3 regions of the Marinobacter sp. NFXS9 genome follow, and region 1 is predicted to be linked to each of the others. Evidence: predicted binding sites of a transcription regulator. Region 1 holds the regulator's gene; each other region holds the start of a gene.

Evidence for each region. The regulator LexA, encoded in region 1, represses DNA repair genes until DNA is damaged. The targets are predictions, from matches to a motif close to CTGTNTNNNNANACAG.
Region 2: the regulator LexA is predicted to act here: its motif matches at 4,617-4,632, upstream of recA (recombinase RecA).
Region 3: the regulator LexA is predicted to act here: its motif matches at 1,980-1,995, upstream of imuA (translesion DNA synthesis-associated protein ImuA).

The regions. Positions count from the first base shown of each region.
Region 1 is NZ_JAGDDW010000002.1:270,544-277,028, reverse strand. Features, by position in the region: gene J3364_RS04870 (DUF1329 domain-containing protein) at 1-835, opposite strand, end outside; gene J3364_RS04865 (DUF6586 family protein) at 1,095-1,571, shown strand; gene J3364_RS04860 (hypothetical protein) at 1,659-1,925, shown strand; gene J3364_RS04855 (cell division inhibitor SulA) at 2,222-2,749, opposite strand; gene lexA (transcriptional repressor LexA) at 2,782-3,390, opposite strand; gene J3364_RS04845 (acylphosphatase) at 3,491-3,763, opposite strand; gene J3364_RS04840 (DUF6231 family protein) at 3,946-4,434, opposite strand; gene J3364_RS04835 (amidoligase family protein) at 4,709-5,707, shown strand; gene J3364_RS04830 (gamma-glutamyl-gamma-aminobutyrate hydrolase family protein) at 5,683-6,399, shown strand; gene J3364_RS04825 (hypothetical protein) at 6,401-6,485, opposite strand, start outside.
Region 2 is NZ_JAGDDW010000002.1:92,649-99,133, reverse strand. Features, by position in the region: gene J3364_RS04020 (Lon protease family protein) at 1-606, opposite strand, end outside; gene J3364_RS04015 (hypothetical protein) at 815-1,102, shown strand; gene J3364_RS04010 (PilZ domain-containing protein) at 1,242-1,619, shown strand; gene J3364_RS04005 (flavodoxin family protein) at 1,653-2,114, opposite strand; gene J3364_RS04000 (GGDEF domain-containing protein) at 2,333-3,403, shown strand; gene recA (recombinase RecA) at 3,479-4,531, opposite strand; gene pncC (nicotinamide-nucleotide amidase) at 4,678-5,178, opposite strand; gene J3364_RS03985 (transglutaminase family protein) at 5,282-6,187, opposite strand; gene J3364_RS03980 (circularly permuted type 2 ATP-grasp protein) at 6,193-6,485, opposite strand, start outside.
Region 3 is NZ_JAGDDW010000015.1:61,973-68,457, forward strand. Features, by position in the region: gene gyrA (DNA gyrase subunit A) at 1-219, opposite strand, end outside; gene purU (formyltetrahydrofolate deformylase) at 518-1,372, opposite strand; gene J3364_RS18900 (4a-hydroxytetrahydrobiopterin dehydratase) at 1,535-1,876, opposite strand; gene imuA (translesion DNA synthesis-associated protein ImuA) at 2,015-2,707, shown strand; gene J3364_RS18910 (Y-family DNA polymerase) at 2,716-4,128, shown strand; gene J3364_RS18915 (error-prone DNA polymerase) at 4,135-6,485, shown strand, end outside.

The DNA of each region.
Region 1 (6,485 bases):
TGGGCAGATCCGTGGTATAGGCCAGGTTCGGGGACCGACGCAGGCGACGCTCTCCGGATTCATAACGCCACGCCAGACGCGGCGAACGCACCTGGTCCAGCGTCTCGTGAACCAGATTCAGTGTCCCGGCCAGACTGGAGGGCGCCATAATCCGGGTCTTCAGATAGAAGATCTTGTTGTCGATATCCGCGAGGGTAGCGCCCGGCTCGCTGTAGGCGAAGAAGTAGTCGTACTCGGTCAGCACCGGCGTGAACGATCCATCCACCGTCGGTGTGGCAAAGGCGGAACGGTAGGACACTTCTTCCCCGCGGTAGCGCAGAATGTGATTCCAGATCGCTTCCAGGCCGCTCTTGGGTATCGGGAACGGGCTGGTGGCAATGGTATCGCGCACGCCATTACCGTTATCCAGCAGGGTTGCAGAAACGACGTTATCACGCAGGCGATCATAGATTCGCTCAGGGTAAGCCGCCGTACGCCGGGTCCGGTAGACCGGCATCACATAATCGGAGCCGTACTGCTCCAGCAGTTTTCGATGGCCGGCGGTCAGCTTGTCCTTGTAGAGATCGGCATTGCGGGCCGTAATGACGAACAGCGGCTTGTCATCGGTAAACGGATCCGTCTCGATCTTACCCTTCTGGTAACTCGCGGGCGGCGTTGACAGCCCGCCGTCCCAGGCCGGGATCGTGCCTGACGGATTTCCGGCGCGCTCGGCGCCAACCGGTGTCAGGTCCTGATCCAGGCGGGCGGCCTCAGCGTCGGATACCTTGGCCTGGGCGATACTGCCCATCCCGGCCAATGACAACACCGCCATCAGTGCAAGCGTCTGCTTCCCCATAGTCCGTTCTCCAACCAGCATGGACGCATTCCGCCACGGACGACCTTTCGTCGAACGTGTTGCGAACGCGTCGTTATATTTTTCGAATGCGCGCGCTTTTTGCCTGATTGGCGAGCGGATGACAAGCATTGAATTGTAGGAAGTTGTTAATTGGTAGCTTGCGAGGCGCCAATCATCGACACACAACGACAGCGAAACACAGGCAACAATCTGGTAGAATCACAACCAGCAGAGATCAATGAAGTCACGGGGTTCCGACATGGCGTCACAATGGCCGTCATTTACCAGACAGAAGCTGTTTCTGGCCAGTACCCTGTTCCGGCTTGCCGAGCAGCAGGAACACGCCGTTGAGCGGGAAGCCAGCATTCAGGGCGGTATTGCCCTGTTGGCCGAATCACGCCAGGCCCTGCTGCGGGTCATTGCCGACATCTACCAGGCGCGCCAGCAGGCACCACAAAGCCTGGACGCCCTCGCAGACAGCATTGGCGGTGATCGTGCCGAAGTGGAAGAGCTGAGACGCCTGGCCATGGAGCCCGGCTCCTGGTGGCAGCAAACCGAACAGTTGCTCAGTGAGCAACAGAGACCGACAGAGCGCAAGGCGCCAACCGAGCAGGAAAACATGATTGCGATTGCGGCCCAGAACGGACCGGATCGCGCACTGCCGGCACTGCAGGAAACCGCCGGCGGCATGAAAACGTATCTGGAAATGGTCGTGGAGCGTCATGACGAGTGGTGACCAATCACCCTCCCCCATGCAATGACGCAGCGACAACGAACACACTGATTTGAAAAGGCCAATGGCCTTCAGGATAAGGCAGTCTATATGTCCACATCGATTCTGGAAATTGTCGAACTTCCCGATGGTGACTTTGCCCTGCGCCGGGCGGACGACGAAACGACACCGCTGGTGCGTATTTCTTTCTCCCAGGAAGCACGGGACATGATGGAAGATCGCGACCTGTCTGTCGCCAAGGCGATGATGACCGCCGGTATCGAGGCGGTGGGCAATATTGCAGATGCCATCGATTGGGATGATGAAGACGCCGAAGCCGAGGTCGCCAAACCGGCTACCCCCAGAACGCTTCACTGACCGGGTCGGCCCTTCCAGCCCCCGCCCTCATTGTGGCGAGATCAGCGCGGCTGCTCGCCACCATTCACCGATCATCAGCCTCCATCTCACCACTCTTCAGTAACCATTTTTCCTGATCATTGGCGACCGCCCGACCAGAATGCTCAACCTGAGAGGCAGCACCTATCTCTCTCGACCAGAACTTGCGTCACTCATTGTCATTCGATTGTTCTGATAAATGGCCTGCTGACCTATACCCTGCAGACCACAGGAAATACCTGCGCGCCCTTGCGCTCGGCAACCACAACCAAGAGGGCTTACCGCTGACGCAATACGACGCCATGGCTGTTGCCCTGTGCCGACGCCGACTGTAGGCGCTCGAACGCCGGCGCGCCCATAACACCACCGGTCCACATCACGACCGCATGACACGTTCCGGCCCGTAGAGCACGCTCGGCCAGTGACGACGCATCGTGCTGATCGCTGGAACGCAGCACCAGGATTTCTCCGGCAACGATACCGTGCATCTGCTGCCACTTCTGCATCAGTGCCTGGGGCGGGTCAATCCACGCCAACCAGCGGCGCTCCTGGTTGAGCTGGGTCAGCATGGGCAGGAGCAACTGCATGTTTTCCACCTGCGCTTCCGGCAGGATAATCTCCGTCACATTCCCTTGGGGCACCTGAGGCGCCGATGCTCCGCGGGACGACGCGCTCCTCGCGAAATCAACGGATCCGGTCGGGCGGCCCGCCTCCTGGCGACGACTCTGTCGTTCCAGGGCCGGCTCCACAACAGGCACCGGCATCGGATGACGGGAAAGTGACGGGTTAAAACTGAGCTGCTCCATGGGACACCTCCGAATGCTCGCGTGCCGGGTGGTCAGTGCATATCCGAACGACGGATCACACCCACCCCCAGGCCTTCGATAAACAGTTCCTGCTCTGTGAGATCAACCTCGATGGGGTCGAATTCCTCATTCTCGGCAATCAGGTAGACACGGGAGCCGTCGCGCTTGTAGCGCTTGACCGTGACTTCCTCGCCAACCCGGGCCACGACCACCTGGCCGTTATGCACGTCCTGGGTCCGGTGAACCGCCAGCAAATCGCCATCGAGGATACCGATGTCCTTCATACTCATGCCGCGAACGCGCAGCAGGTAATCGGCGGATGGGGAGAAAAAAGTTGGCTGCAGGGCACAATAGTCGTCGATGTGTTCCTGCGCGAGAATGGGACTGCCGGCAGCGACCTGGCCGACAATCGGCAGGCCCGGATCTTCTTCCGCTTCCGGCAGCCGGATGCCACGACTGGCGCCCGGCACCATTTCGATCGCACCCTTGCGGGCCAGCGCCCGCAGGTGTTCTTCCGCGGCGTTTGCGGACTTGAAGCCCAACTCCTGGGCGATTTCCGCACGCGTGGGGGGATAACCCGTCTCATCGATCGACCGACGGATCACATCCAGTACCTGGGTTTGTCTTGGTGTCAGCTTCATGCCGTTGACCTGTCTTTATATACAGTATCAACGACTATATACAGTATTTCATCCAGTGTAAAGACGGTATACAGAAATCGGATCCAAGCCCTGAATACAACTATTTGATGCGGAAACCCTGATGGCTCCGGAAGCCGACCGCCTCAACATCTACGTGATCCACCCGAGCCCGCTCAGGGCCCTTGTGAAGCCACTCCACCAGACGATCCAGGGCATCGCCGTCACCGCAGGCAACGACCTCGACACGCCCATCCGGCAGATTCTTGGCATACCCGGAGAGGCCTTTCGCCTGTGCCTGTTCCTGCGTACTGGCACGAAAAAAGACGCCCTGAACTTGTCCGGAGATCCGGACCCTGATGCATTGCTCGTCCATAGCCACCTCCTGATAACGGCGTGACGCCGCGGGCAAAATGCTGACCCACTGCATCGCCGGCGCCACATTCTTTCCATCGTCCTTACTCTAACGCGGTACCGGCGCACTGAAAATGCCACCAAAGAGGACCGAACGCCCACTTCATACAGGATCAGGTCGGCGCGCTCCCGCTTGATGACGGGCTACCAGCGGTATTTGCCCCAATTCTCGGGGTTGGCCCAGAAACGGGGATTGTTCCAGTCCCGGGGTCGGTTGTAGGTGGCGATGTCGTAGGTAAACAGTTCGATGCCGTCGTCCAGAGTCGCATAGCGGGTGAAGGCCAGGCTGATCATATCGTTGAACGACCAGTCATCGTCCGGATGCACGCTGACCGCAACCCGGCGGGCACCCGCGTTGCGCAGCCAACCCAGCAGCTGCCGGGCGTCTTCATGGGAAAGCGTCCCCAGCATGTCGGTCACCAGCGCCAGGTCGACCACTTCAGCCCGACGGGACAGGCCCGTAACAGACTCGCCGTTCAGTTCCAGCAATTGCGAGCCGGCATGATCGGCCCAGACCCGACCGATACGGGCTGCCGTATCCCCTGCAACGATCAGGCTCTCGGGTCGGTATTGGCCGATTAGCTGTTTCAGGGTCTGCTCGAGCATGTCGATGTTTACTCCAGTGGTCATCATAGGGTGCGGGGTCATCCTGTCCCGATCGCGCACTACCGGCTCCCGACGCAGGGTAACCCGCTCGCCAGAGTCTCCTTCAGTCTAACAGCCAGCCACCAGGGACGTCGCACGCTCGGACCGGCGATGACGGTCTGTTAAGCGGCACTCGCTTGAGAGGCTGTGATAGAGTGACCCACAGCGAGTAGTGGCCTGCCTGGCAGGCCTGTAGACGATCGATCGGAGGGTGCGGCAAACGCTGCGACGCCCTCGTCCGGCTTTCAGACAAGGAGAGAACATGAGCTCGGATCAGGTAATCCGGATGCCCAGCATCCGCAACAACCGGGACGGCGATGAACGCCATGTCGGTGTCGAAGTGGAGATATCCGGTCTGTCCTATGACGGTCTTGTCAATCTCTGCGCGGGTTTGCTGGAGGCAGAGCCCCGCCTGGAGTCCCGGTACGTGAGCCGGCTCGACTCCCCGCTCGGCGATTTCACCATCGAGCTGGATTCCGATCCGATCAAGGACCTGGACCTGCAGGACGATCGCCTGCCCGAATCCATCCGGGAGCTGGGCAGTCATGCCATGGAGGTGATCGACGCCGCCGCCGAGCGCATCGTGCCCCTGGAGATCGTCAGCCCGCCGCTGGCCCTCTCCGACCTGAAAACCATGGAGACACTTTGCAACAAGCTGCGTGAAGCCGGTGCCGAGGGCAGCCGGGAAGCCCTGATCTATGCCTTCGGCCTGCAGCTCAACCCGGAGTTGCCCGATCTGGAACCGGCGACGATCCTGGCCTACCTGCGTGCCTTTGCCGCGCTCTACGACTGGCTAAAGTCCCGTCACCAGCTGGATATCAGCCGCAAGTTCACCACCTACATCGAGCCCTGGGACACCGACTACGTCGACCTGATCATGCAGCCGGACTACAACCCGGATCAGGCGACGCTGATGAAGGACTACCTGCACTACAACCCGACACGCAACCGCGCCCTGGATCTGCTGCCGTTGTTCTCTCATCTCGACGATGCGTTGCTGCGTCAATACGTCGATGATGAAAGGGTCAAAGCCCGTCCCACCCTTCACTACCGGCTGCCGGACTGCGACATCGACAACCCGCAGTGGCACTTTTCCACCGTCTGGAACGACTGGGTCCTGGTGGAAAACCTCGCGGCCGATGCCGAACGGCTCCAGTCACTGATGGCGCTCTACCGTGAGAGCCGCAAGATCAGCTTCAAGAACCTCACCACCAGCTGGAAGGACCGCTGCGACGAATGGCTTACGCAGAACCCGGGCTGACCATCGGGATCAGTGGACCGTCACGACAACGGCTGACACACCGTCTGATGCGCCTGGGGCTGGCGCTTTACGGCGCCCGTAGCGTCTTTATTCGCCCGGGCGCCCGGGTGGACGTCAGCCTGCTCGACGGCCTGATCCTTTCCGGGGGGACACACGTCCATCCGGAACGATACGGCCGCAAGCCGGAAGTGACCGCCCGCTTTGACCGAATGCGCGATACAACCGACTGGCACCTGCTGGAAGAATGCCAGCGCCTGCACTTGCCGGTGCTGGGTATTTGCCGAGGTGCCCAGTTGATCAACGTTTTCCGGGGCGGCTCCCTATGCCAGAACGTCACACCGCTTCGCGTCAACACGCGACACCGACCCTTGCTGCTGCCCCTGCAGACCGTCCGCCTGGTGCGTGACAGCCTCCTCGGCCAGATCATGCGCGCCACCACCATCGGCGCCAACCGCATCCACAGCCAGGCGATCAAGCGGCTGGGACAGGGGTTGCGGGTGGTAGCGATCGACAACGACTATTTCGTGCAGGCGGTTGAGAGCGAGGAAGGGCAATGGCTTCTGGGGGTGCAGTGGCATCCGGAATACCTGCTCTATCATCCGATGCACCGGCGTATTTTCGAATGTTTTGTCGAGCAGGCCAGGGAATACAAGTTACAGCGACTGGGGCGGAGTGAGGGACCGGTCCTTTAGCTCAGAGAGCCAACAGGTATTTACTGAGGACGGACTTGAGCCGACGTAACGTGTCGACATCATGCTCTTCCGCGGCCAGGTTGGCC
Region 2 (6,485 bases), 180 kb from region 1:
CCCCTGGCGCTGGGCTTCGGTCAGGGCGGCAAAGCTTTCCTGGGTGTGGGGCTCGTCACCGTTCATGGCAATCAACCGGTAGCCGCCCGGCGTGCTGACGCTCAGGCTGACTTTCTTGCGCTTGGCCTGGCGCGCCACCTTGTCGAGTTCCTGCTCCTGGAGGTTGCCGTAATCGTTCTTCAGCTTCTCAGCCCGCTCCAGGAAGCTGTCTCCCTCAAACGTCTGCGGAATCAGCTTGGTCAGGCGCAGCATCAGACGATCCATGTCCTGCTTGAGATTCTGGCCCTCGCCCGCTGGCAGACGCAGAACCCGGGGCGCACGCGGATCGTCGAAGTTGGCCACGTAACACCAGTCATAGCTCTGGTATTCCTTGTTCGCATGGTGCTCCAGATAGCGCAGCATCATGGTTCGCTTACCCAGACCGTTGCGGCCCACGGCGTAGACGTTGTAGCCGCCGTGCGGCATGGCCAGGGCAAAGCGTACCGCTTCCTGGGCACGGTTCTGGCCCACGATCTCTTCGAGCGGTTCGAGCTGGCGCGTGGTCTTGAAGCTGAAATTGCGGGTGTCGCAGTTGTTGTAGAGCTGGTTCAGTGGCAGAGACTTCAAGGTGCCGTCCTGTGTCGGGGAAATGGTGCAAGGCGGCGTTGCGGGGCTGATGCCGATACCGCCCAAAAGATGGATTCAAAGCATTGTAGAAGGAGAAGGGCGCGCTGTCCTCACTTGCAGGCCTCCGGGGCAAAATGTGTTCAAGTTTTGCACGATTCGGCCGACAAACCGTAAAATGACTCTCGACAATATCTTGAGGTTACGGCCCATGGAGATATCGCGTTCCAACCCCTACGGACTGACCGCGCTGGATCGCCGAAAGACGGAGCATCAACAGCGCACGCCCGACGCCCGGAACATTGCCCCAACGCCACAGAACCGTCCGCTCGATCGTCGCACCCGGCCTGACCGCCGGCGTCGCCAAGAGACGTTTGACGGTCCGGATCGCCGCAAGCGCCGGAGCGGCCGCCGCCGACCGTCCCTGCTTGATGCCCGCACCGCACGGCCCACCAACGCCGAAGACCGTCGTGGCGAGCGCCTGAACACCTCCGCCTGATCGGTCGTGACACCCAGGTCACTTTTGAGACCTTTGTCACAGATGCCAGGATGTCCGTTTTCCTGCCGCGGGCCCGGGTTCTACACTGATCATCCCGTGATATCACAATGACAACGACAAAAACGTGGAAACCGGTGTTATGGGAACAGACTCTGGAGACCGCCGCATCAAGGATCGTTACGAAGCCCAGTGCCTGAAGGTGCGCCTGACGGAACGGGGCTTCTTTGGCCGGCAGAAAGCCCGGATTGACGTCCAGTGCCTGGACATCAACCGCTACGGCATGGCCGTTCTGTCACCGCGTCCGGTACCGCCCGGCAGCCGACTGCTGTTGGATTTTTCCGGCAAGTACATCACCGAGTCCCGCGTGGCCGCGCGGATCGTCAGCAGCAACCCCTTTCGCACCGGCTATCGGCTGAGCATCCAGTTCAGCTACTGCCATGACCGGCGCGGCTACTCCCGGGCCGTGGACAACGCCCTGTCCCGGATCGAGGGTTTCTATAACCGCCTGGCCAGTTAATCGGCGACTTTCCGTCCGGCACCGCTGGCGTTGTTAAAACATCCCCGCATCCAGTCCAGCCGCCAGATAGAGCCCCAAGTCCTCGCACTGCGTCTCAAAGGCCGGATCGTACTCGCCCCGGCAAAGCACGGGATCATGCACGATCCGCCAGCGCAAACCGGTGGTGATCGACTCGATCGCCCGGCGGGTTCCGGTCCCGTCGTGGCCGGCCCGAATGTAGAAGGCAAACGGCAGCCCCTGGGTTTTCTCAAGGCAGGGATAGTAGCTACGATCGAAGAAGTCCTTGAGCGCCCCACTCATGTAGCCGAGGTTTTCCGTGGTCCCGAGGATAATGGCGTCGCAGGCCAGAATATCCTCGGGGCCGGCGTCCAGTGGCGCCATGACGCGCACGTTCACACCCTCAACGTCCGGATGACCGGCACCACGCGCCACGGCCTGACGCAACGTCTCGGTATTGGGTGACGGCGCATGGGCCACGATCAACAGTTGCTTCATGAAACGACGGTTCTCCGATCACTATGTCACGTTCACTGTGCCGGTCCCGGGCGAATCGGACAAGGGTCGAATGAAACGCCGACCATGCTCAGGACACCCGCGTTTCGGGCGTTGGACATATCACGATCTTTTACAGTTTTGCGCATTATTTTGGCTACACTGGAGCCCTGTCCGGCTTTCCGATTGACATGGCCGGCAGACAAGGACGGTCTCCTACCATGATTGACGCTACCGATCTCCCCTCGCGGGAGCACGCACAGCCGCATCGCAAAGCGGTACTGATGGCCTTGCTGTGGATCACGCTGATAGCGGGCATTGTGTTTGCCACGCTGAATATTCGCGCCGGCAATAGGCCGTTGGCGATGGTGGAAATCGTGATGGCCACCTATTCGGTGTTCCTGATGTGGGCCGTTCGCCGGACCCGGCATCTGGACCGCTGGCTGCTGGCCTATAGCCTGCCCTTCTTCAGTGCGATGATGTTTGCGCTTTACGTGCCGCGTTCGACGGTGTCCGTGTTTGGCTGGATTCTGCTCGTACCGATCCTGTCGCACCTGCTGCACGGGAGAAAGCTGGGGCTGGCGATTTCGTTGTTTTTCACCGGTATCGCCACAGCCATTTTCCTGTTCAAGTTCCATGACTCACCGGTCTATATGAAGCCCATTCCCTTGCTGAACATGGGCATCCTGACGCTGTGCATCCTGACGTTTTCCCATGTGTATGAGGTCAGCCGGGAGCGGTCCGAAAACAAGCTGCTGCGGCTGGCCCGGACCGATTTCCTGACGGGACTGGCCAATCGGGTCATGTTCGAGGAAATTTTCGAGAAGGAAACCCACCGGGCCCAGCGCGAGCTTACCCCGCTGTCGCTGATCCTGCTGGACCTGGACTTCTTCAAGAGCGTCAACGACCGCTACGGCCACGAGATGGGGGATCGGGTGCTGGTGCATGTGGCGCGCCTGATTCGCAAACGCCTGCGACTGAGCGATCTGGCCTGCCGATTTGGCGGCGAGGAATTCGCCATTCTCCTGCCGGACACTCACATCAAGCAGGCCATGACCGTGGCCGAGGAGCTACGGACCACCGTTGCCGAACGCCCGCTGGTTTATGACGGCACGACGATCTCCCAGACCATGAGCCTGGGCGTCGCCGAAATCGGCCCGGACGGCAGCACCCTGGAAGACCTGCTGGCGTTTGCCGACGAGCGGCTTTACCTGGCCAAAGGCAAGGGCCGCAATCGGGTCGCCGGCCCGCAGTGGCTCGATGCCGAGACAATCAGCTCGCCCAACGGCTGATCCCCTTTCCCATTCAAAAACACCCCGCCGGATAACCCGGCGGGGTGTTGTTCAGAGCGTCAGTGAACTCCGGCTTCAGAGCAGTTCGCCGCTCTTCTCCGCCTCGGCGGCCGCTGGTGCTTCCTTATCTTTCGGAGTCGGCTTCGGCATCAGTTTTTCACGGATCTTGGCTTCAATCTCGTGGGCCATATCCAGGTTTTCTTCCAGGAATTTACAGGCATTCGCCTTACCCTGGCCGATCTTGTCGCCGTTGTAGCTGTACCAGGCGCCGGACTTGTCGACGAAGCCTTCCTTCACGCCCAGGTCCACGACTTCGGCCATGTGGTAGATGCCCTTGCCGTACATGATCTGGAACTCGGCCTGCTTGAACGGCGGGGAGACCTTGTTCTTGACCACCTTCACGCGGGTCTCGTTACCGACCACTTCGTCCCCTTCCTTCACGGCGCCGATGCGACGGATGTCCAGGCGAACAGAGGAATAGAACTTCAGCGCGTTACCGCCGGTGGTGGTTTCCGGGCTGCCGAACATGACGCCGATCTTCATCCGGATCTGGTTGATGAAGACCATCAGGCAGTTGGCATGCTTGACGTTACCGGTCAGCTTACGCAGCGCCTGGGACATCAGGCGGGCCTGCAGGCCAACGTGGGAATCCCCCATCTCGCCTTCGATTTCCGCCTTGGGCGTCAGGGCCGCCACGGAGTCGACGATGATGACGTCGATGGCGTTGGAGCGCACCAGCATGTCGGCAATTTCCAGCGCCTGCTCACCGGTGTCCGGCTGGGACACCAGCAGGTCGTCAACGTTAACGCCCAGTTTCTCGGCGTAGACCGGATCCAGCGCGTGCTCGGCGTCAACGAAGGCACAGGTCTTGCCGGCCTTCTGGGCTTCAGCGATCACCTGAAGGGTCAGCGTGGTCTTACCGGAGCTTTCCGGGCCGTAGATCTCGACGATCCGCCCGTACGGCAGGCCACCGATACCCAGGGCAACGTCCAGCCCCAAGGAGCCGGTGGATACCGCGGGAATGGCCTCACGGGGCTGATCGCCCATCTTCATGACCGCGCCTTTGCCGAACTGGCGCTCGATCTGGCTCAGAGCCGCGCTCAACGCCTTCTTACGGTTGTCTTCCATCGCTGCGAAAACCTCATCTTTCTGTGCCGCCGCACGGCATGATCGGAAATGTCCGGTCTGGAAACCTTTTTATACAGGGTCCAGACTGTATATTTGAACAGTATTAAAACACAACAGGTCCCGGCGTCCAAGTGTCGTGTTTTCAACTAGGTTTCGGCCAGGAACCGATGGACGCCTTCAAGGACAAACTGAACCGCCTGACGCCGCACCGCGTCGCGGTCTCCGTCAAAATACTGCACCACACACTGGGTGTCGGCGGCCGAACGGCCCCAAGCGAACCAGACTGTTCCAACGGGCTTGTCTTCGGAACCACCCCCCGGCCCGGCGACGCCGCTGATGGCGACGGCCACATCGGCACCGGTCGCTGCCAGCGCACCGGCCACCATCTCCCGGACCACCGGCTCGCTGACCGCTCCGTGTTCCACCAGCGCCGTTTCACTGACGCCCAACAGGCCTCGTTTGGCATCGTTGGAATAGGTCACCAGGCCGCTGTGGACATAATCCGAGCTCCCGGCCCGGTCGGTCAGGACCTTGGCCACCCAGCCCCCGGTGCAACTCTCCGCCGTGGTGATCATCTGGCCGCGCTGGCGCAACAGGTCGCCCAGCTCGGCGGCGCTGGTGAAAAGGGTATCGTCGGAAATGGTCATGGATCGGAGACTCCCAACAGCGGTCAGCAAAGGCCCCATTCTTTCGATATGAACGGCCCGCGTCTACCCCTTGTCGGAGGCCTTTTCAGGAAGCCCACGGGATTCAGGCATTTGCGGATTTCGAGGTCGGTTCATCCAGCGGCATCACATCCACTTCGACCGTCAGATCGTGACGGCCACCGCCGCTCATCAGTCCTTTAAGTGGAACCACGTCGGCGTAATCCCGGCCGAACGCGACGGTGATGTGCCGTTCGTCCGGCATCAGGTCGTTGGTGGGGTCGAAATCCACCCACCCCAATGAGGGGTCGTACACGCTGAACCAGGCGTGGGAGGCATCCGCCCCGACCAGTCGCGGCTGGCCCGGCGGGGGAATGGTTTCCAGATAGCCGCTGACGTAGCACGCCGGGAAACCGAGAGATCGCAGGGCGCTGATGGCCAGGTGAGCGAAATCCTGGCAGACACCCCGGCGAGCCTTGAGCACGTCGTCCACCGGCGTGGCCAGGGTGGTGAAACCGGGGTCATAGGTGAACTCACTGAAAATGCGGTGCGTCAGTTGCCGCGCTCCTTCGAGCAACGGCAGCCCGGGGCTGAAAATGTCCCGGGCGAATTCGGCGATGAGCGGATCAATCGGTGCCATCCGCGAGCCCACCTGCAGCAGCCGAGCCTGTAAGGCCTGGCGGTTGGTGTCCCCGGCCAGACGCCGAATGGCCTCTTCCCAGGGCAGCGAGCGCGTGGGCGCCTGTTCCAGGCCCCGAGGCATCACTTCCACCTGACTGGTGACGCTGACCTCCATCTCTTTATGGAGGGAGTTCACATGAAAAAACGTATAGAGGTTGCCGAAAAAGTCCGGGTGGTTGTACAGGCTACTCGGCGTCGGCGTGACCGTCAGCCGGCTGGACGCCACCTTCTGGTAAAGCAGGCCGCGGGGCAGCAGACAACCGCGGTTGTAGCTGTTGGCGATGTCCTGCTCGTAGGTGTAGCGCGTCAGATGAGAGATCCTGTATTTCATCGGTCTCACACGTCGTCGATCGGCCGCGGAATGTCCGCGTGGTTGAAGTAGGCCAGCGTGATGGCTTCCGACAGCTTGCTGAGCAGATTGTTGATGCGCACCAGCAGTTCGTCCAGTTGCGGCGACGGTTCCCCGGTTTCGCTGACCAGGGCTTCCAGGTCCACCAGTTGCAATACAGACACCAGCTCCACCATCAGACGCTGTTCGGCGTTGAGGCCGGCCAGGGTCGAATCCCGCACCGGGAGCAGACTCACCTGACGCTTCAGCCGCCCACACTGGTACCCCACCGAACGCGGCG
Region 3 (6,485 bases), on a different contig from region 1:
GACGTCACCTACCACACGGGCGGATTTCTTGTAGGCCTTGTTCCAGTCGTTACCCAGCTCCGACATCGCGAACAGGGTGCGACGGTGAACCGGCTTCAGGCCGTCCCGGACGTCCGGCAGAGCCCGCCCGACGATAACGCTCATGGCGTAGTCGAGGTAGGACTGTTTCAGCTCTTCTTCAATATTTACGGGCAGGATCTCTTTGGCTAATTCACCCATCGAGAAAGGTTCCTTTGCGTTTGCTGGAAGTCGTCACTGTATGGAATTGCGAACGGGTCATCCTCGGGCATCAGGTGCGCGGGGACGCGAAAGGCGTTCTGCAGGGGCGCCATACTCGACGCTGTCTTTGTCTCCCGGGATGAATCACCTCTTTCGCACGTGAGAGGCTTCCTCGGGCGCATTTATAAGCCGTCGATCATACCACAATCGGGGGCTCAGGGTGACAGGGAAATGACGTCTAAATGAAGCAGGAGGGGGAAATTTCCGGAGGTCGGACGACCTCCGGAGAGGACGCGGATCAGCTGAAGACGACGGTCTTGTTTTCGTGGGTGATGACCCGGTCTTCGATGTGGGCACGCAGTCCCCGGGCCAGCACGTTTTTCTCAACGTCCTTACCCAGGCGCACCATATCGTCGATGGTGTCGCTGTGGTTCACCCGGATCACGTCCTGCTCGATGATCGGCCCTTCGTCCAGGTCCTGGGTCACGTAGTGGCAGGTTGCCCCGATCAGCTTCACACCGCGGCTGTAGGCCTGGTGATAGGGGCGCGCACCGGCGAACGACGGCAGGAAGCTGTGGTGAATATTGATCACCTTACCCGCGTACTGCTCGCACACTTCCGGCGGCAGGATCTGCATGTAACGGGCGAGCACGATGACATCGGCCTGATAGCGGGCAAACAGCTCGCTGATCTCGGCAAACGCTTCCGGCTTGTTGTCTTTGGTCACCGGCACATGGTGATAGGGAATGTCGTGCCACTCGACCATCCGGCGCAGATCGTCGTGATTGGAGATGACCGCGGCAATTTCCGCATTGAGCTCCTTGCTGTGCCAGCGATGCAGCAGATCCGCCAGGCAATGGGATTCCTTCGAGCACATCAGCACCACTTTCTTGGGTGATGCGGAATCGGCGATGTGCCAGGTCATGTCGAACTCCCGGGCGATCGGCTCGAACGCCGCGCGGAACTGGTCAAGACCGAACGGAATGGAACTGGCCTTGATCTCGTGCCGCATAAAGAACCAGCCGGCCTGATTGTCGGCGTGGTGGCTGGCTTCGGTGATCCAGCCGTTGTAGGTAGTCAGGAAGTTACTGACCTTGGCCACGATGCCGACCCGGTCAGGACAGGAAATCACCAGACGATATGTATGTTCCATGCGTTATCACAGCCATGCGGAAGGACGGTGCTCGCGAGCGTTGCAGCACGGCCCCTCGTTCGAAATCAGGTCCGGAGGCACAGGCCTCCAACGAAACGCTGCATGATAACGGATTGTCCGGGCCGGCGTAAGCCACCGGCCCGACGGGGAATACCGAGACGGCTAAGCGTGTGTCAACTCATCGGTCCGGGCCGCCATGATGAAATCATTGCGGTGCAGCCCGCCAATCTTGTGGGTCCACCAGTACACGGTCACCTTGCCGTACTCCGTAAGCAGGGCCGGGTGATGACCTTCCGACTCGGCCAACTCCCCGACTTTGTTGGTAAAGGCCAGGGCCTGGGCGAAATCCTTGAACCGGAACACCCGCTCCAGCCGGCGTTCGCCCTCCATCTTCACGACAAACCAGTCCGGCAAATGGCCACTGAGGGTATTGATCTCCTGCTCGGTCACCTCGGGCGCATCGGCGCGGCAGGCTTCGCAGGATTCAGATTTCAGATCTGACATAGCGTCCTCCTTGGTTTGCGAATGTTTCTCAGCATCCTGTTCACACACTGCGCCCGGCTGGCAACCGGGTCAACCCTTTGCAAATCCGTCAGCGCCCAATATACTGTATAAATAAACAGTATCGTGACGAGCAACGCAATGAGTGACCTTCTCGACAAATTGATCGACAACGCTCAGGTCTGGCAAGCCAGCCGCCAGAGACAGGCCGTCCGCCCGGGCGCCGAAAGCACCGGCTACGCCGCCCTGGATGCCTATCTCCCCGGCGGCGGCTGGCCGCGGGGCGCGATGATCGAATGCCTGACCGATGCCCCCGGCATCGGCGAGCTGCGCCTCATGCTGCCGGCCCTGCAGCGAATGACCCGGGCCGGCCAGACCGTTTTCTGGATTGATGCCCCCCACATACCCTATGCGCCGGCCCTGGCCCGGGCCGATGTGGACATCCGCCAACTCATCACGATTCAGACACAGAGCCGCGAGGACCAACTCTGGACCCTCGAGAACTGCCTGCGCTCCCCCGGCACGGGGCTCGCCATGGTCTGGCTGGACAGCGCCAGGCGCAGCGACATCCGCCGCATCCAGCTGGCCGCCGAAGCCGGTAACAGCCTCTGCATCCTGTTCCGCCACAGCCGTCACGCCGACCAGCAGTCACCGGCGGCCCTGCGACTGCAACTCACCCCCGGCGAGAATGACGGCCAGCTCTGCCCGGATATCCTCAAGCGCCGCGGGGGCTGGCCCGTCAGCGACCTGCAACTGGCCATACCACCCGTCGTGACGCAGCGCCCGGAGCCGGCCGGTAACGTGATCCAGGGCCCCTGGTCACAGGCGCGCTGAGGCGATCCATGCTGTGGCTTTACCTGCACTTCCCCTATCTGCTGCTGGAGCACTTCCAGCAGAGCGAGACCGCGTCCCGCCCCATGGCGCTGATCGGCGGGCACCCGCCCCGGATCATCCAGCTCAACCCGGAAGCGGCCCGGGCCGGCGTGGCCGAAGGGCAAAGCCCCCAGACGGCGTCAGCTCTGGCCGACAACCTGCACCTGATTGCAGCCGATATGGAAGAGCAGACCGGTGTACTGGACCAGCAGGCCGTCTGGCTGTACCGGCATGCGGCCCGCATCATCCTGTACCCACCAGATGGCATCCTGGCCGAAGCAGGCAGCCTGCGACGACTGCATGGCGGCCTGCAAGGCCTCTGGAAAAAGCTTCGGGGCGAACTGGACCAGCGTCGCCTGACCGCCCATCTCGCCTGCGGCCCGACGCCCCGGGCGGCGCGCATCCTGGCCCGGGATCGTCGCGGTCACTGCACGGACGATACCCAGACCCTGCGCCAGTCCCTCGACGCACTTCCCATTGAAGCCGCCGACCTGGATGAAAAGACCACCGAGCGCCTGCAACGCATGGGCCTGCATACCCTGGGCCCCGTCCTGGCCCTGCCCGATCGCGAACTGGCCCGGCGCCTGGGACCGGAAACCGCCCTGCACCTGCAGCAGATCGAGGGCCGCGCCGCCGATCCCCAGACCGACTGGCAGCCGCCACCCTACTTCCACCGGCGCCTGGATTTCGCCGAAGACGTGGAACACAGCAGCGGCCTGCTCTTTCCGTTGCAGCGGGCATTGCAGGAGCTGGATGCCGAACTCTGCTGGCGCCAGCAACAGACCGATACCCTGCAACTGGAAATCCGCCACCGCCGGCGGCCGGTGACGCCCCTGCAGATCCGCTCGACGGCGCCGGAGCACCGGGCGAATGCGTTCCTGGAACTGGCACGCCTGAAACTGGATCGTCATCAGCTGGAAGCTCCGGCCACCGGCCTGTCCCTCAAGGTTCGCCGCTTCCTTGATCGACACACGCCCCGGGGCGACGACCTGTTCGGCGACACAGGCCAACATCAGGAAGAGGCCCGCCAGCACCTGCTCAGCCGGCTCCAGGCCCGACTCGGAGAAGAGGCCCTGCACAGCCTGGCCCTGAACCCCGATCATCGGCCGGAGCAGGCCTGGCGGGCCACACCGGTGTCCAGCGGCCGCTCTTCTCCGGCCCGGACGGCGCCACGTCGCCCGCTCTGGCTGTTACGCCAACCCCAGCCGCTCCGGGAAATGCCCTGCACCTGGCTGGCCGGCCCCGAACGCATCAGCGCCGGCTGGTGGGACGGGGAACGGGTCCAGCGGGACTACTACATTGCCCGGCTGCACAGCGGCCAGACCGGCTGGCTGTTCCGGGATGTGACCGGTGGCTGGTTTATTCACGGCTGGTTTGGATAAAGCCTTATGTCATACGCCGAACTGCACTGCCTGAGCAATTTCTCGTTCCTGCGGGGTGCCTCTCACCCCCAGGAGCTGGCCGAGGAAGCGGCCCGCCAGGGCTATCACGCTCTGGCCATCACCGACGAATGCTCCGTCGCCGGTATGCCCCGGGCCTATGCCGCCCTGAAGGACAGTCCGGTCAAACTGATCACCGGCAGTGAATTCCGCATTCAGTCTCCGGATCTGCAACTGGTCCTGCTGGCCCGCAGCCGCAAGGGCTATGGCCAACTCTGCCAGCTGATCACCACCGGTCGGCGCCGCGCCGAGAAAGGCCACTACACCCTGTTTGGCGAAGACCTGGAAACCCATGCCCTGGACGAATGCCTGGCCCTCTGGCAGACCGTTCCAACATCGGCAGCCACACAGGAAGAAACGGGCCAGTGGTTGAAAACCCGGTTCCCGGGGCGACTCTGGATCATGGCCGAACGCACCCTGGGCGACCAGGACGACGACAACCTGGCGCACTGGCGCCGGCTCGGCCAGCAACTGGGGCTCCCTATCGTGGCCACCGGCCATGTCCACATGCACCAGCGCAACCGCCAGCCCCTGCAGGACGTACTGACGGCCATCCGCCAGGGCTGCACGGTCGCCGAGGCCGGCCATCACCTGTTTGCCAACGGCGAGCGCTATCTGCGCCCGGTCGATACGCTACGCAAGCTGTTCCCCGCCGACTGGATCCACCAGAGCCTGGTGATTGCCGACCAGTGCGTTTTCTGTCCCAGTGAGCTGCGCTATCGCTATCCACCGGAAGTGGTCCCAGAAGGCCATACACCGGGCAGCTATCTGCGCGAACTGGTGGAAAACGGCATCCGCTGGCGCTTCCCGGACGGCATCCCGGCGGACAAACGCGCGCTGGTGGAGAAGGAACTCACATTGATCCGGGAGAAGGACTACGAGCCCTACTTCCTGACCATCCACGACATCGTCGAATTTGCCCGGCGCGAGAACATCCTGTGCCAGGGCCGCGGCTCCTCCGCCAACTCCATCGTCTGCTACTGCCTGGGCATCACCGAAGTCGACCCCGGCAAGGTGGAACTGCTGTTCGAGCGTTTCATTTCCGCCGACCGGGACGAACCACCGGATATCGACGTGGATTTCGAACACGAGCGGCGCGAGGAAGTCATCCAGTACATCTACCGGCGCTATGGCCGGGAACGGGCCGCCCTCGCCGCCACGGTGATCCGCTACCGCCACCGCAGCGCCATCCGGGATGTGGGCAAGGCCCTGGGCTTTGACCTGAACCTGCTGGAGCAGCTGATCGACAAGGTGGACTGGCGCGACAAGCAGCAGGACTGGCGCGAGCAGATGCTGGAGAAAGGCATTACCCGCAGCGAGCGGGCCGTCGGCCAGTTCATCAGCCTGGTGAACACGCTGTACGGCTTTCCCCGACACCTGTCCCAGCACGTGGGCGGCTTCGTGATCAGTGAAGGTCCGCTGGCCGAGCTGGTGCCGGTCGAGAATGCCAGCATGGCGGACCGCACCGTGATCCAGTGGGACAAGGAAGACCTGGAAAGCCTGAACCTGATGAAAGTGGACGTCCTGGCCCTGGGCATGCTGTCCGCTATCCGCAAGGCTTTCGAATGGATTGCCCTGAAAGAAGGACGGCCTTTCGGCATGCCGGACGTCATCCGGGAGGACAGCCGGGTCTACGACATGCTCTGTACCGGCGACAGCATCGGCGTTTTCCAGGTGGAATCCCGGGCCCAGATCAACATGCTGCCCCGGCTCAAACCGCAGCAGTATTACGACCTGGTGATCGAAGTGGCCATCGTGCGACCGGGGCCCATCCAGGGGGACATGGTCCACCCTTACCTGAAACGGCGGGACGGCAAGGAAGAGCCGGATTATGGCGGCGACCCGGAGATCGAAGCCGTCCTCAAACGCACCAAGGGTGTCCCGATCTTTCAGGAGCAGGCCATCAAGCTCGCCATGGTCGCGGCCGACTTTACCGGCAGCGAGGCCGACAAGCTGCGACGGGCCATGGCCGCCTGGAAATCCGACGGGGATCTCACGCCGTTCAGGGGCAAGTTGATCGATGGGATGCTCGCAAAAGGCCACAGCGAAGCCTTTGCCGAAAGAATCTACACGCAGCTCAGCGGCTTCGGCGGTTATGGTTTCCCGGAGTCTCACGCCGCCAGCTTTGCCCTGCTGGTCTACGTCTCGGCCTGGATCAAGCGCCACTACGCACCAGCCTTTTACTGCGCCCTGCTGAACAGCCAGCCCATGGGGTTCTATTCGCCGTCACAACTGGTGCAGGACGCCCGGCGCCATCACGTGGTCATCCACCCCATCGACGTCAATCACAGCCTCTGGGA